4 regions of the Streptomyces sp. NBC_01537 genome follow, and region 3 is predicted to be linked to each of the others. Evidence: riboswitches for the same ligand, from Rfam matches in the RefSeq annotation. Region 3 holds a riboswitch; each other region holds the start of a gene.
The links. Region 3 has a riboswitch for cyclic di-AMP ahead of OG607_RS11555 (M23 family metallopeptidase). Riboswitches for the same ligand answer to the same signal wherever they lie in the genome.
Positions count from the first base shown of each region.

Region 1: another riboswitch for cyclic di-AMP. It lies ahead of OG607_RS27965 (transglycosylase family protein); the one in region 3 lies ahead of OG607_RS11555 (M23 family metallopeptidase).
Region 2: another riboswitch for cyclic di-AMP. It lies ahead of OG607_RS02140 (transglycosylase family protein); the one in region 3 lies ahead of OG607_RS11555 (M23 family metallopeptidase).
Region 4: another riboswitch for cyclic di-AMP. It lies ahead of OG607_RS17450 (NlpC/P60 family protein); the one in region 3 lies ahead of OG607_RS11555 (M23 family metallopeptidase).

Region 1 is NZ_CP109392.1:6,056,689-6,062,105, reverse strand. Features, by position in the region: gene eno (phosphopyruvate hydratase) at 1-1,084, opposite strand, end outside; partial or broken gene OG607_RS27965 (transglycosylase family protein) at 1,207-1,557, opposite strand; cyclic di-AMP (ydaO/yuaA leader) riboswitch at 1,561-1,722, opposite strand; gene OG607_RS27960 (transglycosylase family protein) at 1,954-2,784, opposite strand; gene OG607_RS27955 (cytochrome P450) at 3,021-4,286, opposite strand; gene OG607_RS27950 (endonuclease V) at 4,296-5,006, opposite strand; gene OG607_RS27945 (DUF6479 family protein) at 5,035-5,406, opposite strand.
Region 2 is NZ_CP109392.1:407,095-412,511, reverse strand. Features, by position in the region: gene OG607_RS02150 (ThuA domain-containing protein) at 1-238, opposite strand, end outside; gene OG607_RS02145 (cytochrome P450) at 263-1,501, opposite strand; cyclic di-AMP (ydaO/yuaA leader) riboswitch at 1,858-2,044, shown strand; gene OG607_RS02140 (transglycosylase family protein) at 2,049-3,215, shown strand; gene OG607_RS02135 (SAM-dependent methyltransferase) at 3,417-4,238, shown strand; gene OG607_RS02130 (putative bifunctional diguanylate cyclase/phosphodiesterase) at 4,235-5,417, shown strand, end outside.
Region 3 is NZ_CP109392.1:2,488,608-2,494,024, reverse strand. Features, by position in the region: gene OG607_RS11565 (M16 family metallopeptidase) at 1-1,173, shown strand, start outside; gene OG607_RS11560 (M16 family metallopeptidase) at 1,170-2,558, shown strand; cyclic di-AMP (ydaO/yuaA leader) riboswitch at 2,768-2,920, shown strand; gene OG607_RS11555 (M23 family metallopeptidase) at 2,935-3,780, shown strand; gene OG607_RS11550 (GntR family transcriptional regulator) at 3,979-4,665, shown strand; gene OG607_RS11545 (HPr family phosphocarrier protein) at 4,841-5,122, opposite strand; gene OG607_RS11540 (GNAT family N-acetyltransferase) at 5,249-5,417, shown strand, end outside.
Region 4 is NZ_CP109392.1:3,825,609-3,831,025, reverse strand. Features, by position in the region: gene OG607_RS17460 (NlpC/P60 family protein) at 1-163, opposite strand, end outside; gene OG607_RS17455 (hypothetical protein) at 499-852, shown strand; gene OG607_RS17450 (NlpC/P60 family protein) at 861-1,949, opposite strand; cyclic di-AMP (ydaO/yuaA leader) riboswitch at 1,959-2,125, opposite strand; gene pcrA (DNA helicase PcrA) at 2,300-4,798, shown strand; partial or broken gene OG607_RS17440 (M23 family metallopeptidase) at 4,926-5,417, opposite strand, start outside.

The sequences.
Region 1 (5,417 bases), 3.6 Mb from region 3:
ACATCATGCACTTGTAGCCGCTGCGCTGGGCGAGCTCGACGGCGTCGAGGGTCTCGGTCAGGGAGCCGATCTGGTTGACCTTGACGAGCAGCGCGTTGGCCGTGCCGCTGTCGATGCCGCGCTGCAGCCGCTCGGGGTTGGTGACGAAGAGGTCGTCGCCGACGATCTGGACCTTGTCGCCGAGCTGCTCGGTGAGGGTCTTCCAGCCGTCCCAGTCGTCCTCGAAGAGCGGGTCCTCGATGGAGACCAGCGGGTACGCGGCGACGAGCTCGGCGTAGTACGCGGTGAGCTCGGCGGCCGAGAGGGCCTTGCCCTCGAACTCGTAGGAGCCGTCCTTGTAGAACTCGGAGGCGGCGACGTCGAGCGCGAGCGCGATGTCCTGGCCGGGGGTGTAGCCGGCCTTCTTGATGGCCTCGACGATGAGGTCGAGAGCGGCGCGGTTGGAGTCGAGGTTGGGGGCGAAGCCGCCCTCGTCGCCCAGGCCGGTGGACAGGCCGCGCTCCTTCAGGACCGCCTTGAGGGTGTGGTAGACCTCGGCGCCCCAGCGCAGGGCCTCGGAGAAGGACTCCGCGCCGATCGGGGCGATCATGAACTCCTGGATGTCGACGTTGGAGTCGGCGTGGGAGCCACCGTTGAGGATGTTCATCATCGGGACGGGCAGGACGTGCGCGTTCGGACCACCGAGGTAGCGGAACAGCGGCAGGTCGGAGGCCTCCGACGCGGCGTGGGCCACGGCCAGCGAGACGCCGAGGATGGCGTTGGCGCCGAGGGAGGACTTGTCGGGGGTGGCGTCCAGGTCGAACATGGCCTGGTCGATGAGGCGCTGCTCGGTGGCGTCGTAGCCGACCAGCTCCGGGCCGATCTGCTCGATGACGGCGAGGACGGCCTTCTCCACGCCCTTGCCGAGGTAACGGCTCTTGTCACCGTCGCGGAGCTCGAGGGCCTCGAAGGCGCCCGTGGAGGCGCCGGACGGAACGGCGGCACGACCGGTGCTGCCGTCGTCGAGGCCGACCTCGACCTCGACGGTGGGGTTGCCTCGCGAGTCGAGGATTTCCCGGGCTACGACGACGTCGATGGACGGCACGTGAGTCTCCTTCTGGATGTCTCTTCTTTTTCGTGCTGAGCCTAACCGACGCGAAAAGCGCGGACCGGGCACGCTCAAGGGATGAGCGCGCCCGGTCCGGGAGACCCGGGGGATCGGGATCAGAGGTTCTTGCCGCACACGGGCCAGGCGCCCTTGCCCTGGACGGCCAGGACCTTCTCGGCGATCGCTATCTGCTGGGACTTGGTGGCCAGGTCGGCGCGGGCGGCGTACTTGGTGCCGCCGAAGGCGGCCCAGGTGGACTTGGTGAACTGCAGGCCACCGTAGAAGCCGTTGCCCGTGTTGATGCTCCAGTTGCCGGTGGACTCGCACATCGCGACCCGGTTCCACGCGGAGGTGGTGGCGGCCGAGGCGGTCGTGGCGGTCATCAGCGGCACCGCGACGGCGGTGGTGGCGATGGCGCCGAGAACGGCGAGACGGACGGACTTGGAGGCGTTGGAGACACGACGAAGCATTGCTTGGTTCCTCACCGACGCCTGCGAGGTCAGCTGTCGGGTTCGGGCCGGATGAGTGCCCGGCAACGCCGCATGCGCAGCGCTGCTTAACCCCTAGCCATGCGCGTCATGCGCATGGCGGCGAACCTTTGGGTCCCCCGCTCCTGCCTACGGCGCTTTCGCGTCGACTGTTCCCGTCGGTCGGCGGCAGGATTCGGCGTACTGACCGGCGGGGCCCGCGGCGGCGAGCGATGACGACCGTAAACAGACCGGGGCCGTCGGGACAATCCCCCCAAGATCGGCACTCAACGACCTTTTCCCACCCGGGAATTTCACAGAATTCCAGGTGAGAGTGGGTGAAAGGGTGCTGAACGGACACTGTGGAACCAAAGCCCCGGGAGAGGCTTGTCACAGGGGCTAGCCCACCGTCAGATACTGTCCGGAGCGGATCACACTCGGATCGTCACCGATGACCGCCTTGTTGGCCTCGTACAGCGCGCGCCATCCGCCGGCCACGTTCTCCTCGGCGGCGATGTCGCACAGCGTGTCGCCCGCTTCGACGCGGTAGCGCTTGGCGTCCGCGGTGGAGGTCGCCGACTTGGTCGTCACGGTGGTGCGGGTGAGCTCACCCCAGGCCGCTCTCGCCTGAGCCACCTGCTGGGTCGCGCCTGTTGCGGCGGACGAAGCGGAGGTCTCCGTCCCGTCCGGCTTGGCGTGCCGGCCCTGGCTCCTGGCCGGAGCGGAGGAGGACGCCGAGGTGGAAGGCGATGCGGACTCGCTGGACTCGGTGGACGACGGGCTCGGGGAAGCGGTGTCGTCGGCGGTGGAGTCCGTGGTCCCGTCGGTCGCGTCGTCGGTGGAGGTGTCGGTGCCGGTGTCGGTTGCGGTGTCCGACGGCTCGTCGGTGACGTCATCCAGTCCGAGCGCGGCCGTCAGGCCGGAGCTGTCGGCGCAGGTCGGCCACGCGTCCGGACCGAGCTCGTCGAGCATCGTCTCGGCGACGGCTATCTGCTCGTTCTGGCTGGCGAGGTCCGGGCGCTCCGCGTAGTCGTCGCCGCCGTAGTTGTCCCAGGACTCCTGGACGATCTGCAGTCCGCCGTAGAAGCCGTTGCCGGTGTTGGAGCTCCATATGCCGCCGCTCTCGCACAGCGCGACGGCGTTCCAGACCGTCGTGCTCACCTTGGCGGTGTCGGTGGCGGTGGAATCGGCGGCCTGCGCGCCGCTCGCAGCGAAGAGTGGGAGTGCCATCCCTGCCCCGGTCGCCGCGACAGCCACCATTGCGGTGGGCGCCTGGCGCGGTCTGCGGTGACGGCCGTTCCCGGACTTCAGCATGCGATCGCCTTTCTCGGAGTTACGAAGATTGCGACGACGGCCGAACGTAGTCGCGTTGGCCATGGCATCACAAGTCGATGTATCGGAGATCACGCCGAGATCACGGTATTGACGCAGTGTCAGTTTCCGTATCACCGCTGCTCAAGCTGTGGTTACCGCTCAGGAGCAAAACCGACGGGAAGAGTTCGCAGTCCACGCATGATCAGACCGCCCCGCCAGCGCAGCTCGGACGGTTCGACGGCCAGTGCCAAATCGGGCAATCGGGTCAGTAGCGTCGCAAGCGCGGCTTGGGCCTCAAGGCGGGCCAGCGGCGCGCCGAGGCAGTAGTGGATGCCGTGTCCGTAACCGAGGTGCTGGTTGTCGCGGCGGGTGAGATCCAGGGCGTCCGGGCTCTCGAAGCGGGCCGGATCACGGTCGGCGGCGGCCAGGACGACCAGGACCGGGTCGCCGGTCGCGATCGCCCGGCCGCCGATCGTCAGCGGCTCGGTCGCGAAGCGCCAGGTCGCCAGCTCCACCGGGCCGTCGTAGCGCAGCAGTTCCTCGACGGCGGTCGCGAGCAGCGCGGTGTCCCCCTCGGCCAGGGCCAGTTGGAGGGCGGCGCGCTGCTCGGGGTGCCGGAGCAGCGTGTACATGCCGTTGCCGATGAGGTTGACGGTGGTCTCGAATCCGGCGAACAGCAGGATGAAGGCCATCGCCGCCGCCTCGTTCTCGGTGAGGTGCTCGCCATGGTCGCTGGCCTTGATCAGGCCGGAGATCAGGTCGTCGCCGGGATCCGCCCGCTTGCGGTGGATCAGCTCCAGCAGATACGCCCGCATCTTCTTCACCGCCCGGGCCACCCCGCCGCGCGGCCCGCCGCCATGCCGGATCATCATCCCGGCCCAGTCCCGGAAGTCGTCCTGGTCCTCCGCCGGGACGCCGAGCAGATCGCAGATCGCGTAGATCGGCAGCGGGAACGCGAACTCATGGATGAGATCCGCCTCACCGGTTTTGGCGAACCCGTCGATGAGGCGATCGGTCAGTTCCTGCACGCGCGGCGCGAACTCCGCGACCCGGCGCGGCGTGAACGCCTTCGACACCAGTCGGCGCAGCCGCGTGTGGTCCGGCGGGTCGATGTTCAGCAGATGCGTCATGAGGTCGGCGCTGCGCTCACCCGGGATCCCCACTTTGCCCTTCGCATGGGCGCGTTCGCTGTGGTGAACCGGGTTCTTGCTGAGCCGGGCGTCCGCGAGCGCCTGCCTCGCGTCCGCGTAGCGGGTGACCAGCCACGCCTCGACCCCGCTGGGGAGGGTGGTGCGGTGCACGGGCGAGTGCTCGCGCAGCCACCCGTACGCGGGGTAGGGGTCGGTGGCGAACTCCCAGGTGAACAGTTCCGGGGCCTGCGGGGTTTCCGGGGCGGCGGTCACAGCTTTCTCATGCACCTGATGACGTTAGCCGAGGGCGAGAGCGAGGGCGTCACGACTCAGGCGGTCGGCCAGCCTGGTCGTCTCCGGCAGCCGGTACTTCGGGGCCAGCGCGAGGACGTGGCGGCAGGCCGTGTCCAGGTTGATCCGATGGCCGGTCGATACGTACACCGGCTTCACACCGTCCTGTGTGCGCAGCGCCCGGCCGAGGGTCGTCATGCCGTCCCTGCCGCCCTTGAGGTCCGCGTACGAGCCACGGGCGCGGCCGAGGTGTCCGGCCTGGTAGGCCGCCGGGTACGGGGTCTTGGCCACCCCTGCCGTCGAGATGCCCGTGATCACCCCGAGGTGGCAGGCCAGTCCGAAGCGGCGGGTGTGGGCCAGGCCCTGACCGTCGCAGAGCAGCAGGTCAGGGGTCGTACGGAGCTTCCTCAGGGCCTCGATCAGCACCGGCAGCTCCCGGAAGGCGAACAGCCCGGACACATACGGGAACGTCGCCCGCCCGACGGCTGTCGCCTCCTCGACCGGCGCCAGCGTCCCGGCGTCCACCACCACCACGGCCGCCGCGACCTCGTCGCCCACCGCCCCATTGCCGCCCCGGTAGGCCACGTCCAGGCCCGCGACCAGACGCGGTTGCTGCGGTCCCGGACCGGCATGGTCGGCCGCGTTTCTCAGCCTGTTCTGCAGGGCCACCGCCTCGGCCTCGTCCGCCGGCCACGCGTGGGGTACCTCTATACGCATGGGGCAAGGCTAGGCCAGCGCCTAAGGGCTACGACGGGCGCGCCGAGTGCGAGCCCCAGTTGCCGAAGCCCTTCATGGAATGCGGCAGCCGTCGCGACCCGTCCGGCGTCGGCTCCCACTCGTCCACCTCCCGGGCCTCGGTGAGCCCGTGCCGCTCCCCGTCCTGATGCCCCGGTCCGTGATCCGGCGTCGTTTCCTTCCCCAGCTCTTCGCGCTTGTGCCACGCCCCTGCCCGGAGCTGCGGCTTCTGCTCCGGCGGCAGCTCCTTGTCCCGGGCCCAGAAGCCCACGGCCACGGCGCCGACCAGTATCCCGACCAGGAAAAATCCCACCACCAGTGGCACGATGCCGACGATGTAATCGTGCGGTATGGCCAGGTGAACCTGCTCCAGTGCACTCATGCCCTATTTGT
Region 2 (5,417 bases), 2.1 Mb from region 3:
TGCGGCCCGCGGGCGTGAGGACGTCGCCGCTGGTGGAGAGGAAGACCACGGTCCGGTACACGTCCGGGCCCGCCGCGAGGCCGTCGGCGAGGACGTCGGGGTCCTCGGTGGCCTCGACGGCGAAGCCGTTCGCGTCGCCGAGGGAGCGCAGCGCCGCGATCCCGTCGGGGATGGAGTCGTGGCGGTAGGCGGTTGTCCGCGTGAAGACCATGATCCGGGCTGAAGGCGGAGAGATCATGGCCCACACAGTAGAAGACGCTTTCTATCGTGGCCAGACGCAGGGCAGCGCGCGGTGGCCGTGGGAGATGAAGGAGCTGACCGGCTCCAGTTCCTCCGGCGGGACGGCCAGGGCGAGGCCGGGGAACCGCTCGAACAGGGCCGGCAGTGCGATCTCCGCCTCCAGCCGGGCCAGCGGCGCGCCGAGGCAGAAGTGCACGCCGTGGCCGAAGGCCAGGTGCTCCTTGCCGGGCCGGGTGACGTCGAAGCTGTCGGCGTCCTCGCCGTGTCGTCGCGGGTCGCGCCCGGCGGCGGCGTACGAGGCGAGGATCGGGTCGCCCCTGGCGATCGTGACCCCGCCCGCCTCGATGTCCTCCACCGCGTAGCGCAGCGGCAGGTGGGCCAGCGGTGCCTCGGTGCGCAGGGTCTCCTCGATGACGTCGCCCCAGGTGACCCGGCCGGAGCGGACCAGCTCCAGCTGTGCGGGGTGGGTGAGCAGGGCGTGGACGGCGTTGTCGATGAGATTGACGGTGGTCTCGTGCCCGGCGGCGATGATCAGCAGCATGGTGTCGAGCAGCTCGGACTCGCTCAGCGCGGAGCCGTCCGCCCCGTCTTCGGTGTCGCGCGCGGCGATCAGCGCGCTGGTCATGTCGTCGCCGGGCTCGGCCCGCCGCAGGGCCGCCAGCTCGTTGAGGATCGCGTACATCCGGTGGTAGTTCGCCAGTGACTCCTCGGGGGTGATCGAGGTGTCGAAGCCCCGGTCCACGCAGGTGCGCAGGCCCGGGCGCAGGTTCTCCGGGACGCCCATCAGCTCGCTGATCACCTGGATCGGGATCGGATAGGCGTATCCGGCCCGCAGGTCGGCCGGCTGTCCGTCGGGGGTGGCGGCCAGCTCGTCCAGGAGCCCGCCCGCGATCGCCTCGATCCGGGGCCGCAGGGCGGCGGTACGGCGGGCGGTGAAAGCCGGGGCGACCAGCCTGCGCAGCCTGCGGTGGCTGCTGCCGTAGGCGGTGAGCATGCTGGTGACCGCGACCCAGACGAACAGCGGCCAGTCCTGCGGGATCTCGCCCTTGATAAAGGCCGGCCAGTGCTGCCGGGCGTCCTTGGAGACGCGGGGGTCGGTCAGCAACTGCTTGAGTTCCTCCTGGCCGGTCACCGACCAGGCTTGGATCGCGCCGGGCAGTTCGACGCGGGTGACGGGGCCACGTTCCCGTAAACGGCTGCCTTCCGCGTGAATGTCGGTTCCGGCGGGGTCGAGAATCAGCGGAGGTTGCGAAATCGTCATGCACAAAACATGCACCGCGGAGCCGCTTTCCATGCGGCATCGGAGCAGTTAGGGACAAATCGCCCATGCGTGACGGGCGTCACTGGTGAAATACCGTGCGGAGTTCCGCTGTCACCGTGCGTCCATTTCGAGCCCGCCGGGTGACTCCATAAAACGGACAAGTTACGGACAGTCAGTGTTTTGTGTACGCAGAGCGGACACGTCTCACCGAAAGTCATCGAATTCTCATCCCCAGTTGCGGCTTTCTTGATCCTATGTTTGAGCGCCTTGCTCATGCGCGACACCGTCGTTTAGCTTCACAGTCCCGCAGGTCAAATACCCGCGGGATTCTGTCGGGCGGAACGCCTAATCCTGCCGCCGTCCGAGAGCCGGAACCTTTAGCACTTACGGCAGGAGCGGGGGACCCAGGTAATCGCCGTTCCATGAGGTCATGGCACGGCTAGGGGTTAAGTCGCTGCGCACCGACGGTAATTCGGTGTGCCCGCGGCCGGGCATCTCCAGCCCGAACCCGACAGCTTACCTCGCAGGCGTCGGAGAGGAATTCTGCATGCCCGCAAAGGGAAAGCACCGTCGCGTCCGTTCAAGCCGTCTCACCCGATTCGGCGTCGCCGCCGGCACGACCGGTGCGGCCATCGCGCTGCCGATGGTCGGCGCCACCGGCGCCCACGCGGCCTCTGTGAGCACCTGGGACAAGGTCGCCGCGTGCGAGAGCACCAATAACTGGAGTATCAACACGGGCAATGGCTTCTACGGCGGCCTGCAGTTCACGCAGAGCACCTGGGCCGAGTTCGGCGGCCTGAAGTACGCGGCACGCGCCGACCTCGCCACCAAGGCGCAGCAGATCGCCATCGCCGAGAAGGTCCTGGCCGTCCAGGGCCCGGGCGCCTGGCCCGTGTGCGGCCCCAAGGCCGGTCTGACCAAGGCCATGGCCGACACGTCGGGTTCCGCGGCCGCCGCCACGAAGACCACCACCACGACCACCGCGAAGAGCACGCCGAAGGCCACCACCAAGACCTCGTCGTCCGCGGCCTCTTCCTCGAAGAGCACGGGTGCGACCTACAAGGTGGTCAGCGGTGACACCCTCGCCGGGATCGCCGACGACCACGACGTCACCGGTGGCTGGCAGAAGCTGTACGCCGCCAACAAGAGCGTCATCGGCGGCAACCCGAACCTGATCTACCCGAACCAGGTGCTGACCCTCGGTCAGAAGGCCGCGGCGCAGAAGAAGGCGGCCTCCTCGGCCGCGAAGTCCTCCACCTCGACGACTTCGACCACGAAGTCCTCCGCCTCCGCCCAGAGCACCTCCTCCGGCTACACTCGTCCGGTCGACGGCGCCGTCCTGGGCACCGCCTACCACACCGCCGGCTCCATGTGGGCCAGCGGTTACCACACCGGCCAGGACTTCGTCGTCGGCACCGGCACCAAGGTCAAGGCCGTCGCCAACGCCACCGTCGTCTCCGCAGGCTGGGGCGGCGCGTACGGCAACCAGGTCGTCATCAAGCTCGCCGACGGCAAGTACGCGCAGTACGCGCACCTGTCCGTGATCTCGGTCTCGGCCGGCCAGAGCGTGTCCGTGGGCCAGCAGCTCGGTCTGTCGGGCGCGACCGGCAACGTCACCGGCCCGCACCTGCACTTCGAGATCCGCACCACCCCGAACTACGGCTCGGACATCGACCCGCTGGCGTACCTGCGCGCCCACGGCGTCAGCATCTGACACAAGCTGACCTGAGCCGATCTCAGAACGGCAGTCCCAAGGCAAGTGCCTGTCACCGCGGCGGCGGAGACAGGCACTTGCCTTTGTCCTGTGACCGAAACGGACCTCATATTTCCGGTTGTTGTTCCTTCTCGAACTGGCGATCAGTAGCCTCATCACATCAACTGCCGCCGTACGCCTGACGAGCTGGAGACACAGATGGTGGAGCGTCCCGCCTGGGCCCCGCAAGGCATCGACATCTCGGTGCCGAGCGTGTCCCGCATCTACGACTACTACCTGGGCGGTTCGCACAACTTCGAGGTCGACCGCGAGGCGGGGCGGCAGGCGATAGAGGTCTTTCCGGGACTGCCGAAAATCATGCAGGCCAACCGGGCGTTCATGCGCCGCGCCGTCAGATACGCGGTGGACCAGGGCGTCACCCAGTTCCTCGACATCGGCTCCGGCATTCCCACCTTCGGCAACGTCCACGAGGTCGCGCAGGCCGCCAGCCCCGGCGCCCATGTCGTCTACGTCGACCACGACCCGGTCGCCGTCGCGCACAGCCGGGCGGTCCTTGGGGGCAACGGCAGCGCCGACATCCTCGCCGCCGATCTGCGCAAGCCCCGCGACATCCTCGGCAGTGAGCCGGTGGGCCGCCTGCTCGACCTCGGCCGGCCGGTGGCCCTGCTGCTCATCGCCGTACTGCACTTCCTGGAGGACGCCGACGAGCCGCGCAAGGCAGTCGCCGAACTGCGCGACGCGCTGGCCCCCGGCAGCCTGCTGATCCTCACCCACGCCTCCGTCGACGGCGGCCCCCGCCGGCCGGAGCAGGGCGACCGGGTGGAGGGCGTCTACCGCAACATCGGCTCACCGCTGATCATGCGCTCGCGGGCCGAGGTGGAACGGTTCTTCGACGGCTTCGAGATGGTCGACCCGGGACTGGGCCCGATGCCGCTGTGGCGCCCGGACCCCGCGGACGGCGGCGACGAGGAAGCCGATCCTGCCATCTACACCGGTTTCGCGGGCGTCGGGCGCAAGGCGTGAGAGCCGGACAGGCCGACGACGGAGCCGACGGCCTCCGCCGCTTCGCGGCCATCTGGAGCCGCGCGATCTACCCGGCCACCGCCACCTCGATGACCCGCGCGGAGTTCGAGCAGTACCTGGTCCCGCTCGCCCAGGACCTCAGTGACGCGCTGCGGGCCCGCCCCTTCGACCCCAGACCCGCCGTCGGGGTCGGAGCCGCGCTGGTCGCCGCGCACTGCACCGACCCCGAGGCGCTGCCCCGGATCCTCGGCGTCATCGACGCGTACCTGCTGCTCTACTGCCCGCCGGGCGACACCGTCCCCACCGACGAGGCCCGCGCCCACTGCGCCCGCCTCCAGCACTGGACGGCCGCCGGCTTCGCGAGCGCCCTGCGCGAGCGCACCCTCTTCGAGCAGGAGGCCATCTCCCGCGCGGCCATGGCCGCCCGCACCGAGGCCGAGCAGGCGCTGTACGAGAGCGAGGCCCGCTTCCGGGCGGTCTTCGAGGGAGCCTCGATCGGCATCGGCATCGCCGACATGGACGGCAACATACTTGAGGTCAACGACGCCCTCACCCAGATGTTCGGCGGGCTGGAGCAGACCGTGCGCAGCCGCAACGTCAACGAATGGGTCCACCCCGACGACGGTCCCGGCACCTGGGAGATGCAGGGCCGGGTGGCCCGCGGCGAACTCGACCACTACAGCATCGAGAAGCCCTATCTGCGCCCCGACGGCACGGTGCTGTGGACCAACCTCACGGTCTCGCTGCTGCGCGACGCCGCCGGTGCCCCGCGGTACATGCTGGCCCTGATAGAGGACATCACCGAGCAGCGCCTGCTGCGCGAACGGCTGCGCTACGAGGCCACCCACGACGCGCTCACCGGCCTCGCCAACCGCACCCTGTTCTTCGAGCGCCTGGAGGAGGCCCTCGACCCCGCCGACGGGAGCGGCTCCGGCGCCGTCCGGCTCGGCCTGTGCTATCTCGACCTCGACGGCTTCAAGGACGTCAACGACAGCCTCGGCCACGCCACCGGCGACCTGCTGCTGGTGGCCGTCGCGGAACGGCTGCAGGCCTGCGTCACCTCGCCCGGTCAGCTGGTGGCCCGGATCGGCGGCGACGAGTTCGTCGCGCTGATCGTCGACCCGGCGGACCGCAACGAGGTCGCCGCACTGGCGGAGCTCATCCACACCGCGCTAGCCG
Region 3 (5,417 bases):
CTCTTCGAGCACTTGATGTTCCAGGGCTCCGGGAGCGTGAAGGGCAACGGGCACTTCGAGCTCGTCCAGGGCGCGGGCGGCTCGCTCAACGGCACCACCAGCTTCGAGCGCACCAACTACTTCGAGACCATGCCGGCCCACCAGTTGGAGCTCGCGCTCTGGCTCGAGGCCGACCGCATGGGCAGCCTGCTCACCGCGCTCGACCAGGAGAGCCTGGACAACCAGCGCGACGTCGTCAAGAACGAGCGCCGCCAGCGCTACGACAACGTCCCCTACGGCACCGCCTTCGAGCGGCTGACCGCCCTGGCCTACCCCGAGCCGCACCCGTACCACCACACGCCCATCGGCTCCATGGCCGACCTGGACGCGGCCTCCCTGGAGGACGCCCAGGCCTTCTTCCGTACGTACTACGCGCCCAACAACGCGGTGCTCGCGGTGGTCGGCGACATCGACCCCGAGCAGACGCTGGCCTGGGCCGAGAAGTACTTCGGCACCATCCCGGCGCACGACGGCAAGCCCGCGCCGCGCGACGGTTCACTCCCCGGGGTGATGGGCGGGCAGCTGCGCGAGGTCATCGAGGAGGACGTGCCCTCGCGCGCCCTGATGGCCGCCTACCGGCTGCCGCACGACGGCACGCGCGAGTCGGACGCCGCCGATCTGGCGCTGACCGTCCTGGGCGGCGGGGAGTCCTCGCGGCTGCACAACCGCCTCGTGCGCAGGGACCGCTCGGCCGTGGCAGCAGGCTTCGGCCTGCTGCGCCTGGCCGGGGCGCCCTCGCTGGGCTGGCTGGACGTCAAGACCTCCAGCGGTGTCGAGGTGCCCGCCATCGAGGCGGCCGTCGACGAGGAGCTGGCCCGCTTCGCGCAGGACGGCCCCACGGCCGAGGAAATGGAGCGTGCGCAGGCGCAGCTGGAGCGCGAGTGGCTGGACCGCCTCGCCACGGTCGGCGGCCGCGCCGACGAACTGTGCCGCTTCGCCGTGCTCTTCGGCGACCCCCAGCTGGCGCTGAACGCCGTACAGCGGGTCCTGGAGATCACCCCCGAGGAGGTCCGGGCGGTCGCGGCGGCCACGCTGCGCCCGGACAACCGCGCGGTGCTGGTGTACGAGCCGACGGGCGGCGCCGAAGCCGGCGCCGACTCCGACAACGAGGACGAGGAAGGCGCGGACCAGTGACCGACGTCGCACCCACCATGACGTTCCACCCGCAGCCGCAGGCCGGAGAGCCCAAGCCGTGGGACTTCCCCGCCCCCGGCCGCGGAGCCCTGCCCAACGGCCTCACCGTGCTCCGCAGCCACCGGCCCGGCCAGAAGGTCGTCGCCGTCGAGGTGCTGCTCGCCGCCCCGCTGGACGCCGAGCCCGAGGGTCTGGACGGCGTGGCCACCATCATGGCCCGCGCCCTGTCCGAGGGCACCGACAAGCTCGACGCCGAGGAGTTCGCCGCCGAGCTGGAGCGCTGCGGCGCCACGCTCGACGCGGCCGCGGACCACCCGGGGGTGCGGGTCTCCCTGGAGGTCCCCGCGTCCCGCCTCGACAAGGCCCTCGGGCTGCTCGCCGATGCCCTGCGGGCCCCCGCCTTCCCCGACAGCGAAGTCGAGCGGCTGGTCAACAACCGCCTCGACGAGATCCCCCACGAGCTGGCCAACCCGGCCCGCCGCGCCGCCATGGCCCTGTCCAAGGAGCTCTTCGCGCCCACGCTGCGCTGCTCCCGGCCCCGCCAGGGCACCGAGGAGACGGTCGCCCGGATCGACGCGGCGGCGGTGCGGGCGTTCTACGACGCCCACGTGCGGCCCTCCACCTCGACGGTCGTCGTGGTCGGGGACCTCACCGGCATCGACCTGGACGCGCTGCTGGCGGAAACCCTGGGGGAGTGGACCGGCAAGCCCGCCGAACGGCGCGCCCTGCCGTCCATCACCTCCGACGACCGTGCCCGGGTCGTCATCGTCGACCGCCCCGGCGCCGTCCAGACCCAGCTCCTCATCGGCCGCACCGGCTCCGACCGCCACGACCCCGTGTGGCCGGCGCAGGTGCTGGGCACGTACTGCCTCGGCGGCACCCTCACCTCGCGGCTCGACCGCGTCCTGCGCGAGGAGAAGGGCTACACCTACGGTGTACGCGCCTTCGGCCAGGTCCTGCTGTCCACGCCCGAGGGCACCGGCGCCTCGCTGCTGGGCATCAGCGGGTCGGTGGCCACCGATGTGACGGCCCCGGCTCTCGGCGACCTCTGGCAGGTCCTGCGCACCCTCGCCGCGGAGGGCCTCACGGACGACGAGCGTGATGTCGCCGTCCAGAACCTCGTCGGCGTCGCCCCGCTGCGCTACGAGACCGCCTCGGCGGTCGCCGGCACGCTCGCCGACCAGGTCGAGCAGTTCCTTCCGGACGACTTCCAGGCGCAGATGTACGCCCGGCTCGCCCGCACCGGCACGGTCGAGGCGACGGCGGCGGCCGTCAGCGCGTTCCCCCTGGACCGGCTGGTGGTCGTCCTCGTCGGCGACGCCTCCGCCATCGCCGAGCCGGTCGGCGCGCTCGGCCTGGGCCCGGTCGAGGTCGTCCAGGCCTGACCCGCCGGGGTCCCCCAGGTCCTCAAGCGCCGGTGGGCTGATTTTCAGCCCGTCCGGCGCTTGAGGACCCGCCCGGAGGGCGTTCGGGACGGTAAGAGCACGCGTGTGGCATACCGCACAGTTCGCCCGTTTTATTTGGTTCTCCGTGCGAAGCGCGGTTAGCGTCGGCCAGCGTTGCCCGTCAGCACCAGCCGCGTCCCGCGGCACCGGAGCAACCATCGCCGAGTCCCCGCAGGGCGTGAGCCTGGGGAGCCGGGGACCCATCTGTCCCCCTGGGGTGAATCGGGCGCGATGAGCGCCCGTAGGAGACCTTCCTGCTCCGAACCCGTCAGCTAACCCGGTAGGCGAGAAGGAAGGAAAGGATCCCGCCTACCCCATGGCGCATACCGTTCGCACGACCCTGGCCTGCGCTGCCGCGCTGGCCGTCACGCTCGCCATACCCGCCGGTGCGGAGGCCGCAGAGGCGAACCGCACCGCCTTCGCGCAGTGCGCCACCGTCACCGGCACGATCGCCGAGCACATCGCACAGCAGGCGGACGCGCAGCACAAGGCGGCCCACAAGAGCCGCGCGATCCACAAGGCGCACGTGGCCCACGCCCTGAAGGCGGCCAAGGCCAAGGCGCAGGCGAAGGCGAAGGCCAGGGCCAAGGCCAGGGCGAAGGCCGCCCACGCCGCGCACACGGCCCACGTGGCGAAGGCCCACGCCGCCCATGTCGCCCACGCGGCGAAGGTGGCCGCCGCGAAGCGGAAGGCGGCCGCGGCGCGGTCCTCGCGGTCGCAGGCCCGTACGACCCTGACGACAGGCGCGCGCAGCGCGAGCGGCTGGATGAAGCCGGTCGGCTCCTACGTGTCGACGCCGTACCACGCCACCAGCAGCCTGTGGTCCTCCGGCTACCACACGGGCGCCGACTTCGTCGCGGCGACCGGCACGCCGGTTCGCGCGATCGGACCGGCGACGGTCGTGCAGGCGGGCTGGGGCGGCAGCTACGGAAACAACGTCATCCTGCGCATGTCGGACGGGATGTACGTGCTGTACGGCCACCTCTCCTCGATCGGCGTCTCGGCCGGCCAGAGCGTGAGCGCGGGCAAGCAGCTCGGCCTGTCGGGCGCGACCGGCAATGTCACCGGGCCGCACCTGCACTTCGAGGTGCGCACCACCCAGAGCTATGGCTCGGATGTCGACCCTGTCGCGTACCTGCGCAAGCACGGCGTGACGCTCTGAGCGGCTGACGTCCGACGATCCCCCCCCCACAGCGAAGGCCCCGGTTCCCCCGCCGGGGCCTTCGTGTGTCCAAAAATACTCGCTGAATTTGGGGCTGCCGTCGAAATCCCGGTTGTGCTGGAATAGAGTCGCCGCAGAAACGCCGACGGTTGCGTTACGCGGAGATTAAACCGGACGGGGAATGAAGGGACCGGCGATGTGGGATCGGATGTGAACGGGACGGGCGGCGCTGGGCGTCGTATTTCCGCCCAGGCGGTGTGCACGGCGATCCGTGACGACATCATCAGCGGCTTCTATCCGCCGGGCGGCCGGCTGACCGAGGAGCTGCTGGCCAAGCGGTACGGGGTGTCCCGGGTGCCGGTGCGCGAGGCGCTGCGCACGCTGGAGTCCGAGGGGTTCGTACGCACTCGCAGACACGCCGGGGCGTCGGTCGCCGAGCCCACCGACCAGGAGGCCGCCGACCTGCTGGAGATCAGAGGGCTGCTGGAGCCGCTGGGTGCGGCGCGTGCCGCCCAGCGCCGGACGGAGGCGCACATCAAGGTGCTGCGCGGTCTGGTGAGACTCGGGCAGGAACGTTCTCTGCAGGGGCAGTTGTCCGATCTGCCCTCGCTGGACAGCTGGTTCCACGAGACGCTGGCCCAGGCCTCGGGCAGTCCGACGCTGGTCGCGTTGCTCACCCAGCTGCGGCACAAGATCGCATGGGTGTACGCGGTCGACTCGCCGGGCCGCGCCGTGGAGTCCTGGGAGGAGCACGGGGCGATCGTGGACGCGGTGGCGCGCGGTGACGCGGAGCGGGCCCGCAAGCTGGCGGCGGGGCACGTGGAGCGGGCGGCGGGGGCCCACCGGCTGCGCCGCACGGGCCGCGCCGGTGCCGTGAGGAACTAGAAACACGGTGTAAACATCCCGCGTTGCCTCGTTTAACAGAAGTGCCGTATACAACTGTAGAGAATAGTGGCAGCGCTATTCGCATGCGTAATTCTGATGAGCCCTGCACGAATACGGCCGCGTAAATCCGGACGGATTTACGCGGCCGTGTCTTTCCGGCGCCCGCCGGATGGTTTCAGACCGTCTCCGGGAGTTCGTCGAGCCCCTTTGTGACCAGCTCCGCGAGCTGGTCGAGCGCCGCCTCGGCGCCCTCCGCCTCGGAGGCCAGCACGATCTCCTCGCCGCCCTGCGCGCCGAGGCCGAGCACGGCCAGCATGGACGCGGCGTTGGCGGGGGTCCCGCCGGGCTTGGCGATCGTCACGGCGACGCCGAGGGCCATCACCGAGCGGACGAAGATCGAGGCGGGACGTGCGTGCAGGCCCTCCGGCCAGCCGACAGTGACGAGGCGCTCAGCCATGGTGTTGCCCTTCGGGTCGTTCCGGGGTTGTCTAGACCATTCTTCCACGATCCGGAGGTCCGGTCGCAGGCCGGTCTGTCCGTCATATCGTCGCACTGATCCCGTACGTCCCCTTACGCTGGCCCCATGACCATTCCGCCGTCCTCGCGGCCCTATCCCGTGCACTGGGAGGCGGATGTCGTCCTCCGCGACGGCGGCATCTCCCACGTCCGACCGATCACCCCGGACGACGCGGACCGGCTGGTCAGCTTCTACGAGCAGGTCTCCGACGAGTCCAAGTACTACCGCTTCTTCG
Region 4 (5,417 bases), 1.3 Mb from region 3:
CCACCCTGGCCTGTGCCTGCGCCGGGGTGAGCCGGGGCTCGGCGCTGGAAGCCTCGGTGAACATGGTCGCGGAGGCGGCTCCCGCGATCGCGATCGTCGCTGCCGTCCGGGCTGCGGCGGAACCGGTGGACGAGCGCTGCTTGGGCCTTGCGTGCGACGCCACGGACGGCTGCTCCCTTCCTCGCCCCGGCCGCCGTGACCGCGATCCGACGGCGGCCGCACGGGGAGCGGACCGCCGCCGGATCTTCGGCGGGGGCGGCCGGGCCGGCGCTGACTCGCCGGCCGTGGGGATCGGCCACCTGGGGGAGGACGCTAAACCGGCCATCACCCGGATGCGCCGCACAGAGCGGTAGTGCTCCGATTCGGCCTCGGCGTGACCGGGAATGACCGTTCGCCCCCGGGTGACCCGGCCGTTTTCCGTACGCCTGTGACCGATGCGGCGGATGAGGCCTACCTCAGTGCGAGGGGCTGCTACGGCCGTCGCTAGGGTCCGTCGGTATGGACGTACTCATTCACTTCGTCGTCGGCCTGCACATCATCGGCATCGCCGCGCTGCTCGGCGGCTTCCTCACCCAGATGAAGGCCATGGGGCGCGGCGAAGCCCGCTTCGTGCCCGCCATGCTGCACGGCGCGCTGACGATGCTCGTGACGGGCGCCCTGCTGGTCGGCCTGAACCAGGCGGACGACCAGCCGGTCAACAACATCAAGATCGGTGTGAAGCTGGCCGTCCTGGTGGTGATCCTCGGCCTCGTCTACGTCAAGCGCGACGAGGAGCGCCAGCCGGCGGCGGTCTTCGGCACGGTGGGTGCCTTGACCGTCGCCAACATCTTCATCGCGGTGCTGTGGACGTAGGGCCTGGGTTACGCCATGCGGGCGTAGCCCGCAATGGGCATCTCGCTGATCGGGGCGATCTTGACGACGGTGCCCGTGTGCGGGGCGTGGATCATCTGGCCGCCGCCGATGTAGAGGCCGACGTGGCTGATGCCGGAGTAGAAGAAGACCAGGTCGCCCGGCTGGAGCTCGGAGGCGCTGATCTTGGTGCCGTAGCTGTACTGGGCGGCGGCCACGCGGGGGATGGAGACGCCGGCGGCTGCCCAGGAGGCCTGGGTGAGGCCTGAGCAGTCGTAGGAGTTCGGGCCGGTGGCGCCGTAGACGTACGGCTTGCCGAGCTGGGCGCGGGCGAAGGCGATGGCCTTGGCGGCCTTGGTGCTGGTGGTCGTCGAGCTGGACGAGCTCGACGAGGAGGACGAGCTGCTACTGGCAGAGGCCTTCGCCGCGGCCGCGGCGTCCGCCGCCTTCTGGATGGCCGCGAGCCGGGCCTTCTCCTTGGCGGTGAGGGTGTTGAGGAGCTTCTGCGCGGTGGTCAGCTTCTGCTGGACCGCCTTCTTCTCCTTGTTGAGCTCCTGCTGGGCGTCGTCCAGCTTCGTCAGGCTCTCGACGGCCTTGGCGCGCTCCTGGGCGATCTCGATCGTCTGCGTACGGAAGGTCTCCAGGGCGGCCTCGGTGCGGCCGGACATCCGGTCCATCACGTGGGCGTTGTCCAGGAGCTGCTGCGGGTCGTTGGCCAGCAGGTACGTCGTGGTGGTGTCCAGGCCGCCGCTGCGGTACTGGGCGGCGGCGTACTCGCCCAGGGTGTCGCGGGTGGCGTTGAGCTTGGCGGTCTTGCGGGCGACCTCGTCCAGCAGCTGGTCGGCGGTGGTGCGCTGCTTGTCGGCCTTGTCCTTGGCGGCGTTGTACTTCTCGGTGGCGACCTCGGCCTGCTCGTACAGCTTGTTCACCCGGGCCTGCACCTGCTTGATGGAGGCCGTGGTGCTGCCGGCGGACGGGGCCGCGCTCGCGCTCTCGCCGAAGAGGGTGACCGTCGCCAGTGCGGCGGTCGTGAGCCCCACGGCCGCTCTGGGGCCGGGGGCGGTGAGTATGCCGGTACGGGGCTTGCGGTGCGTCGCCAAGGCGGCCGCTCCTTCTTCCGTCGACCGCTTACCGGGTTAGCTGTCGGGTTCGGGCTTCGGAAGTCGCCCTACGGTCGTGGCGCCCGTGTCTGACGGACGTGCGGACCGATTCACCCCAAGGTCGTCGTGCGTGGGTCCCCGGCTCCGGCTCGCGCCGGACTCAGCGGAGGCGGCCCGTGACGGCACGGTCGCCGCCGGGAGGGCGGGCCGCCTGATGCGGAACCGTAATCAACGGAAGTGGCGCTTGGGAAGACTGATGTTCGGTTTGTCCCGAAACCAATTCGTGACTTTTAATGTACGCACAGGTTCGGGCAGGGGCTGTCAGTCCCACGGCCTAGACTCGGGAGGCGATGAGCAGCCTCTTTGACGACAGCTTCCTGGCCGACTTCGAGCCTTCCGACGGCCCCCCTCCGCCGCCCGAGGACCACGCCGGGGACCATGCGGGGGACCACGCCCCGGAGCGGATCCCGGACGACCTGTTCGGGGGCCGTTTCGACGCGCCCGTGGACCGGGACGCGTACTACCGGGACGGCGCCCACCGGCCGGTCATCGACGCCGCCGCGCTGCTCGACGGGCTGAACGAGCAGCAGCGTGCCGCCGTCGAGCACGCGGGCGGGCCGCTGCTCATCGTCGCGGGCGCCGGCTCCGGCAAGACCCGCGTCCTGACGCACCGGATCGCGCACCTGCTGGCGACCCGGCATGTGCACCCGGGCGAGATCCTGGCGATCACCTTCACCAACAAGGCCGCCGGCGAGATGAAGGAGCGCGTCGAGCAGCTGATCGGCCCCCGCGCGAACGCGATGTGGGTGCTGACCTTCCACAGCGCCTGCGTACGGATCCTGCGCCGGGAGAGCAAGCGGCTCGGCTTCACCTCCAGCTTCTCGATCTACGACGGCGCCGACTCCAAGCGGCTGATGGCCCTGGTCTGCCGGGATCTGGACCTGGACCCGAAGCAGTACCCGCCGAAGTCCTTCAGCGCCAAGGTCTCCAACCTCAAGAACGAGCTGGTCGACGAGGAGACCTTCGTCGCCCAGGCGGAGAACCCCTTCGAGAAGAAGCTCGCCGAGGCGTACGTCCTCTACCAGTCGCGGCTGCGCGAGGCCAACGCGCTGGACTTCGACGACATCATCATGACCACCGTCAACCTGCTCCAGGCCTTCCCGGACGTGGCCGAGCACTACCGGCGGCGCTTCCGGCACGTCCTCGTCGACGAGTACCAGGACACCAACCACGCCCAGTACACCCTGGTGCGCGAGCTGGTCGGGCCGGGCGGGCCCGAGGACCACCCCGCCGAGCTGTGCGTGGTCGGTGACGCGGACCAGTCCATCTACGCCTTCCGCGGCGCCACCATCCGCAACATCCTCCAGTTCGAGGAGGACTATCCACAGGCCCGCACGATCCTGCTGGAGCAGAACTACCGCTCCACGCAGACGATCCTGACGGCCGCGAACGCCGTCATCGAGCGGAACGCGTCGCGGCGGCCCAAGAACCTGTGGACCGAGGCCGGGGACGGCCCCGTCATCACCGGCTACGTCGCTGACCAGGAGCACGACGAGGCGCAGTACATCGCCGAGGAGATCGACCGGCTGACGGACGCGGGCGACGCCCGGCCCGGTGATGTCGCGGTCTTCTACCGCACCAACGCCCAGTCCCGGGTCTTCGAGGAGATCTTCATCCGCGTCGGCCTGCCCTACAAGGTCGTCGGCGGCGTCCGCTTCTACGAGCGCAAGGAGGTCCGCGACGTCCTCGCGTACCTGCGGGTGCTCGCCAACCCCGAGGACACCGTCCCGCTGCGGCGCATCCTGAACGTGCCCAAGCGCGGCATCGGCGACCGCGCCGAGGCGATGCTCGACGCGCTGGCGCTGCGGGAGAAGATCTCCTTCGCCGCCGCCCTGCGGCGGGTCGACGAGGCGTACGGCATGGCCGCGCGGTCCACGAACGCCGTCCGGCGCTTCAACGACCTGCTGGAGGAGCTGCGTACGGTCGTGGAGTCCGGCGCCGGCCCGGCCACCGTGCTGGAGGCCGTGCTGGAGCGAACGGGCTATCTGGCGGAGCTGCAGTCCTCCACGGACCCGCAGGACGAGACCCGGGTGGAGAACCTTCAGGAGCTTGCGGCGGTGGCCCTGGAGTACGAGCAGGAGCGCACCGCCGAGGCCGAGGAGGGCCCGGGGACCCCGGGAACGCCAGGGACACTGGCGGATTTCCTGGAGCGCGTCGCGCTCGTCGCCGACTCCGACCAGATCCCCGATGACGAGGAAGGCGGCGGCGTCATAACGCTGATGACGCTGCACACGGCGAAGGGTCTCGAATTCCCCGTCGTCTTCCTGACCGGCATGGAGGACGGCGTCTTCCCGCACATGCGCGCCCTCGGCCAGACCAAGGAGCTGGAGGAGGAGCGCCGGCTCGCCTACGTCGGCATCACGCGGGCCCGGGAGCGGCTCTACGTCACCCGGTCCACGATGCGCAGCGCCTGGGGGCAGCCCTCGTACAACCCGCCCTCGCGGTTCCTGGAGGAGATTCCGCCCACGCTGATCGACTGGAAGCGCACGGGCGGCTCGGCGGCTCCGTCGGTCTCCTCTGCCTCGGCCGCGGCGCTGGCCGCTTCGGGGCCCTCCCTGCTGGCACGGGCCAAGGCCGGGTCGAGCGGCTTCGCGACCCGTCGAGGCGGGGCGAAGGAGCGGCCGGTGGTCGCGCTGAGGGTCGGCGACCGGGTCACGCACGACTCGTTCGGGCTCGGGACCGTCGTCGCGGTCAAGGGCGCGGGGGACACGGCGGAGGCGACGGTCGATTTCGGCGAGGAGAAGCCGAAGCGGCTGCTGCTGCGGTACGCGCCGGTGGAGAAGCTTTAGCGCTTCGCGCGAAGCCCGCGAAGGCCCGGTGCCCAAGGTGCGGACCGTGGCCGGCTGGTCGCTCCGTTCTCCCCCACCCTTCGGCCGGGGGTACCCCCACGCGCCCCTTATAGGCCGGGCGGCTGCCTCAGCGCGGGTCGAGGCCCTTCGCGAGCAGCCACTGCAGGGGGTCGATGGCGGCGCCGCCGGCCGGGCGCACCTCGAAGTGGAGGTGCGGGCCGGTGGAGTTGCCGGAGTTGCCCGAGTAGGCGATGACCTCGCCCGCCTTGACGGAACCGGAACGGATCTTGGTGCTGCTGAGGTGGCAGTACCAGGTCTCGGTGCCGTCCGGGGAGGTGACTATGGCCATGTTGCCGTAGGAGCTGTTCCACTGGGTGCGGACGGTGCCGTCGGTCGCGGCCATCACGGGGGTCCCGTAGCTGACCGGGAAGTCGATGCCGGTGTGGACCGACATCCAGTTGACGCCGGCCTGGCCGAAGTAGGCGCTGAGGCCCTTCTGCGTCACCGGGAGCACGATCTTGGGCCGGGCGGCTTCCTTGGCGGCGGCCGCGGCGGCCTGTTTCTGTTTCTCGACCGCCTGGCGCTCCTTGAGGTCCAGCCGCTCCTGGGTCCGGCTGGC